DNA from 2 places in the Exiguobacterium sp. BRG2 genome. Region 1 is predicted to be linked to the other one. Evidence: riboswitches for the same ligand, from Rfam matches in the RefSeq annotation. Region 1 holds a riboswitch; the other holds the start of a gene.
What was found. Region 1 has a riboswitch for S-adenosylmethionine ahead of metK (methionine adenosyltransferase). Riboswitches for the same ligand answer to the same signal wherever they lie in the genome.

Region 1 (3,424 bases):
ACATAAAAATACTCTCCCCGTGCTTCTTCCGCTGTCAGGATCGCACGAACGACTTCTTCTTGCGGATACGCCTCCTGCACGAAATGCGCTTTCGAACGTTCGGAATAGATTTCTTCATACGTATCCAACCAAGATGTGACGGCAATGTCATGAATACGTCCTGCATCAGCTGGAATAGCTTCGCGTATTTCCATAATCGGAACCCCCCTTTATACTCATACAAATCGACTCATGTACTTTTACCCTTTTCTAGAAAAAACATTCGTTTCCTGCAAAGTTCCGCGGAAACAAAAAAGCCCGAAAACCCAAGTAGGATTTCCGGACTTTTTGATTATGCGAAACGTTTTGCTTGTTCTTCAAGAACTGCTGCTTTATCTGTTTGCTCCCATGGAAGCTCAACATCTGTACGACCGAAGTGACCGTATGCAGCTGTTTGACGATAGATCGGACGACGGAGATCAAGCATGTTGATGATTCCAGCCGGACGAAGATCGAAGTTTTCAGCAACCAATTCGACGAGTTGTGCTTCAGGCAGTTTTCCTGTGCCGAATGTATCAACCGCGATTGATACTGGGTGTGCGACACCGATTGCGTAAGCGAGTTGAACTTCTGCTTTGTCTGCAAGACCTGCAGCAACGAGGTTCTTCGCGACGTAACGTGCTGCGTATGCAGCTGAACGGTCGACTTTTGTTGGATCTTTACCTGAGAATGCTCCACCGCCGTGGCGTGCGTATCCACCATACGTATCAACGATGATCTTACGACCAGTCAATCCAGCATCTCCTTGTGGTCCGCCAATGACGAAACGACCAGTTGGGTTGATGAAGAATTTCGTTGCTGCGTCGATGTATTCAGCCGGGATGACTGGTGTGATGACGTGTTCTTTTAAATCAGCTTGGATTTGCTCAAGCGTAACTTCTTCCGCATGTTGTGTCGAAATGACGATCGTATCGACACGAACCGGCTCGTTGTTCTCGTTGTATTCGACCGTGACTTGTGTTTTTCCGTCCGGACGAAGGTAGTCGAGTTGACCGTTTTTACGCACTTCTGCCAAACGGCGTGCGAGACGGTGCGAAAGCGAAATTGGAAGTGGCATGAGTTCTGGTGTTTCTTTCGTTGCGTAACCGAACATAAGACCTTGGTCTCCTGCACCGATTGCATCGATTTCTGCATCAGACATGCTACCTTCACGTGCTTCAAGCGCTTGGTCGACACCAAGAGCGATATCTGCTGATTGCTCATCGATCGATGTCAATACAGCACATGTATCCGCATCGAAACCGTATTTCGCGCGTGTGTAGCCGATTTCACGAATCGTTTCACGAACGACTTTTGGAATGTCGACGTAAGTGGATGTCGTGATCTCACCTGCAACGAGAACGAGACCTGTTGTAACAGAAGTTTCTGCCGCAACACGTGCGTTTGGATCCGCTGCAAGAATCGCATCGAGGATTGAATCCGAAATTTGGTCACAGATTTTATCTGGATGACCTTCAGTGACTGACTCCGACGTGAATAGTCGGCGATTAAGGTTTGTCATGTATGACCCTCCCAAAAAAGAATTTGACGGTGTACTCATTTCCCCTAGTTGAGTGGGACGGTAAAATGAAAAAAACCTTTCCAAGTCCAAAAAATGGTCAGGGAAAGGTTGTGCGTTCTTCCTTTACCCTCTTATCGTTCGAAGTGTTTACTTCGCTTCAGGAGAGCACCTTTTCCCTCATTAATATATGAATTAATGTAGGACGGTTGCCGGGTTTCTTCGGGCCTTGTTCCCTCCACCTGCTCAGAATAAGAGTATCCGTTACGAATTACATGATATAAAGTTGTACCTACTCTGTCAAGCAAGGTTTCAAATTCTAGTCGAAACTTTTTAAAAGAGATGTTAAACTATTAATGCTGAAAGCGTTTCCAGATAAATAGAAATCAGCACCAGAAAATGATTGCGCTCTCTTTAGTATGTCATATATAATAAATGTGTCATACTAAATTCAGTGAGCCAAAACCAACGTAGGGGAAAGGTGGGGTCAGGATGCCGATGACGGTCCTGAATATCGAAGAACTACTCAAGAAAGAGCATGTGTTCAAACAACTATCTGTTGCTGAACTTGTCGAACATGCGATTCGAAACGAAGAAGGTGTCCTTACTGAGAACGGCGCACTATCTGTAGAAACGGGGAAATTTACAGGTCGTTCACCAAAAGATAAGTTCATCGTCCGTGATTCTTCCTGCGAGTCTCACATTGATTGGGGTCATGTTAACCAACCGATGGATGGAGACAAATTTGAACAATTGTTACAAAAGGTTCTTCGTTACATGAACGAAGCCGATCAGCTCTACTACACAGAAGCTGCTGCTGGGGCAGATACGCACTTCACCCTTCCGGTTCGTGTGCTCACACAATACGCTTGGCATAACCTGTTTGCCAAACAACTCTTTTTACGCGAGTATCCTGAAGTGGCTGCCTTCGAACCGTTCACGGTCGTCTACGCGCCACATTTCAAAGCAGACCCTACCGTTGACGGAACGAATTCCGAGACATTCATCGCCATGTCGTTTGAACACCGGATCGTCTTGATCGGCGGAACCGAATATGCGGGCGAAATCAAAAAATCGATTTTTTCCGTCATGAACTACCTCTTACCACAAGAAAATGTCCTTTCGATGCACTGTTCAGCAAACGTCGGACACGAAGGCGACGTCGCCTTGTTCTTCGGTCTATCCGGTACTGGTAAGACCACCCTGTCAGCAGACGATAGCCGTCAATTGATCGGTGACGATGAGCATGGTTGGTCGCATAACGGCGTCTTCAACATTGAAGGTGGATGTTATGCGAAGACGGTCAATCTGTCACGCGAAAAAGAACCGCAAATTTTTGATGCGATCCGTTTCGGAACTGTCCTTGAAAACGTCGTGCTCGATGAATCTCGTCATCCTGATTACGATGACACATCGTTGACTGAAAATACACGTGCTGCTTATCCGATCACAGCGATCGATAACATCGCTGTTCCATCACGGGCTGGTCATCCGAAGACGATTGTCTTCTTGACGGCTGATGCGTATGGTGTCTTGCCTCCGATCAGTAAATTGACGAAAGAACAAGCGATGTATCATTTCCTATCAGGTTATACATCAAAACTTGCTGGAACAGAGCGTGGTATCACGGAACCGGAAGCAACGTTCTCGACATGCTTCGGTTCACCATTTCTTCCACTGATACCTGAAAAGTATGCGACGATGCTCGGAGAACTGATTGATCGTCACGGTGTGACCGTTTATCTCGTCAACACAGGCTGGACAGGCGGTGCTTACGGGACAGGTAGTCGAATGAAGCTATCGTATACACGGACGATGGTCAACGCTGCCGTCAACGGAACACTTGCAACGATTCCAACAGAAGAGCACCCAATCTTCGGACTTCAT
Region 2 (3,424 bases), on a different contig from region 1:
CCTTTCTTTTCGAGTTGCGGTTGAATCGCTTGTTTGACCATGTCGCTATAAGGGCCGCTTGTCGCCCCAATCTTGATCGTCTTGTCTTTTTCATCAGCACTGCTGTCTCCGCATCCTGCGAGGATTCCTGCACCAAGTAAGGCTGTCGCTAAAAAGGCATATCGTTTTTTCATGATTCAACTCTCCCTTTATATGTATGATTAGCGCTTGTCTGTTTTTCGCGCCAGTTGATTGCCAAGTGCTTGAATGCTCTGGACGATGACGATGAGGACGACGATCGTCACGATCATGATGAGATTATCATAGCGATAATAGCCGAAGCGGATCGCGAGGTCACCGACACCTCCGCCGCCGACGATCCCAGCCATTGCCGAGAAGCCGATCAAACTGATCGTCGTTAGCGTGATGCCCTGAATGATGCCAGGGAGTGCTTCTGGTAAAAGGATACTGACGATGATCCGTAATGGTTTCGCACCGCACGCTTCCGCTGCTTCGATCAAACCAGGTGGAATCTCACGCAGTGATGTTTCGACGAGTCGTGCGAGAAACGGAATCGCTGCGACACTGAGGCTGACGGATGCTGCTGTCGGACCAATCGTATTATCAAGCAAAAATTTCGTTAATGGAATGAGGGCAACAAGCAAGATGATGAACGGCAAGGACCGGACGATGTTGACGACGAAGTCAAGGACACGTCGGATGGCAATGTTTTGAAAGAATAAACCGCGGTCGGTGACGAACAGGAGAATCCCGAGTGGAATCCCGACGACCAATGCGAAGGCAAGCGAAATGCCAACCATCCACGCCGTCTCACCAAGTGCCTTCAACAACTCTGGTAACATCGTTTGTATACGATCAAGCCACATCCTGAATCACCTCGAGCGTATGAAGTTCCGCCGCAAGCCAGTCGAGAGCAGGTGCGATTTGATCGGAGGATCCCGTCAAGCTGACGATTAGGACACCAAAAGCGACGTCTTGGATGTAATCGACTTTTCCGTGCAGGATGCTGACCGAGATATCGTATCGACGGATGGCTTCCGACAACGTACTTTCACCGGTCTTCTCGCCCGTGAACTGTAGGCGGATGATCTTTCCCGGTGTCGCTTGCAAGATGCGTTCCGGTAGCTCGATCTGGAGTGCCGTGTCGACGTAATGTTGTGTCACCGGATGTTTGGCTTGACTGAACAAATCGTATGTAGAGGCAACTTCGACGACTTCCCCTTGAGACATGACCGCGACACGATGGCAAATCTGTTTGACGACATCGATCTCATGCGTGATGAGGACGATCGTCAATCCGAGTCGTTCATTCAAATCTTTCAACAAATCTAAAATCTGCAGCGTCGTGACCGGATCAAGGGCAGAGGTCGCTTCGTCACATAACAAGACGGTTGGATCATTCGCGAGTGCCCGGGCAATCCCAACGCGCTGTTTCTGTCCGCCGCTCAACTGACTCGGGAAGTTCGTCTCGAATCCTTCGAGTCCGACGAGCGAGACGAGTTCACGGATCCGTTCCGGAAAATCTGCTCGTTTGACGCCGGCAGCCTTCAGTGCAAAAGCAATGTTATCTGCGACATTACGCGACTGGATCAATTGGAAATGCTGAAAGATCATTCCTGTCCGCAAGCGAAGTTGACGCAAATCTGCTTTTGACATCCCGCCGAGCGAGACACCGTCGACCTTTACCGTTCCTTGTGTCGGATGCTCGAGACCGTTGATCAGACGAAGCAACGTACTCTTACCGGCACCGGATTCACCGATGATCCCAAAAATTTCTCCTTTTTGAATCGTCAAATCGACATCTCGTAATGCAAAAATCGGGGTCCGGTCTCGGACGAACCGTTTCGTAATCTGTTTGAATTCAATCATCTGCTCATCTCCTCATACAAAAAAAGTCGCTTTTTCCTAGTAGCAGAGCAACCAGAAAAAGCGACGAAAGTGTAAGATTTCGTAACTTATCTCTCAGAATGAATCCATTCTGTAGGATGTGGCACCGTTCCTGATAGGTGGTTGCCGGACGTCGTTGGGCCTAATCCCTCGGTCGCTCTCGATAAGTAGTTATGCTGTTGGGATTTACTTTAACGGAAATGATTCCCATCTGTCAAATGTTTTTTCAGAATTATTCTGCAACAGGTGTCCGGAACAGGTTGAGCGTTCCGATTCGATCGACGGCTTCTTCTAGACGTTCGACGTCAGCAATCAAGCTGATCCGGACGTAGCCTTCGCCGTATTCGCCGAAGAAGGATCCAGGGGTTACAGCGACGTGTGCTTCGTCAAGCAGGTGATCGGTGAAGCTTTGGGACGTGTAACCTTCAGGAACAGGAAGCCAGACGAAGAAGGAACCGCCCGGACGTGGTCCACTCCAGCCAATCGCATCGAGTTTCGCGAACAACGCATCGCGTCGTGTTTCGTACAGACTACTTAACTCGCGGACACATGTCTGGTCACTCGTCAGAGCGACGGTCGCTGCATGTTGGATCGGTGTGAAGGCACTGACGTAGAGATGTTCCTGATACGTCTCGATGCTTGAGATGACGGACGGATTTCCGATCGCGAAAGCGATTCGGAAGCCAGACATGTTGAAGCGTTTCGAGAGTGAGAACAACTCGATTCCGACCTCCTTCGCCCCTTCCGTCTGCAAGAAGCTTCGTGTGGGACCATCAAAGCTGATGCCACCGTAGGCTAAATCATGGACGACACAAATATCATGGGCATCCGCGAAGGTAACGGTCTGTTCGAAGGCTTCTGCTGTCGCTGTCGCACCTGTCGGATTACTCGGGTAATTGAGGAACAACATCCGGGCGCGCTCGACATCTGTCGTATCAAGTAAATCGTAATCCGGCAGGAAGTTATTTTTCTCAAGCAATGGAAGCGTAATCGGGTAAGCGCCAGCAAGTGCTGCTCCAGACAGGTAATCCGGGTACCCCGGATCCGGGACGATGACACCTTCTCCAGGATTGACGATCGTTTGTGGTAAGGCGACGATTCCGGCTTTACTACCGAGAAGAATTGCGACCTCGGTTGCCGGATCGATCGTGACGCCGAATTCGTTCGCATAAAAGCTCGCGACGGCTTGCTTTAGAAAATCATGTCCACGAAATGGTGGATATTGAAGGTTTGTTGGCTCATCGATCGCCTGTTTCAAGGCGTCGAGAATATGTACGGGCGTCGTTTGATCGGGTGTTCCTTGACCAAGGGTAATGACATCATGCCCGGCAGCTTTCACAGCACCGATCCGGTTCGCAAGTTCAGCGAAAACGGGAGCAGGAAGCCGATCGATGGCGATGGATGGAGCGAAATGTTTCATGGATGTGTGCCTCCTTCGTAGTATTGTCGTCAAGGATAACGAATATTCAGTCAAAAGAAAAGAACTTTTTTGAAATTCAAAAAAATCGTCCAATAAACAGGTACAGATATGTGGAGC

Region 2: it holds a riboswitch for S-adenosylmethionine, as region 1 does, so the genes downstream of both, Q9R23_RS06790 (methionine ABC transporter ATP-binding protein) here and metK (methionine adenosyltransferase) in region 1, are expected to answer to the same signal.

What each region holds. Positions count from the first base shown of each region.
Region 1 covers NZ_JAUZUW010000003.1:82,269-85,692, reverse strand. The annotation lists gene Q9R23_RS05520 (GNAT family N-acetyltransferase) at 1-194, opposite strand, end outside; gene metK (methionine adenosyltransferase) at 332-1,540, opposite strand; SAM riboswitch class I at 1,669-1,795, opposite strand; gene pckA (phosphoenolpyruvate carboxykinase (ATP)) at 2,030-3,424, shown strand, end outside.
Region 2 covers NZ_JAUZUW010000004.1:17,517-20,940, reverse strand. The annotation lists gene Q9R23_RS06800 (MetQ/NlpA family ABC transporter substrate-binding protein) at 1-173, opposite strand, end outside; gene Q9R23_RS06795 (methionine ABC transporter permease) at 201-866, opposite strand; gene Q9R23_RS06790 (methionine ABC transporter ATP-binding protein) at 856-1,869, opposite strand; SAM riboswitch class I at 1,953-2,057, opposite strand; gene Q9R23_RS06785 (aminotransferase class I/II-fold pyridoxal phosphate-dependent enzyme) at 2,120-3,307, opposite strand.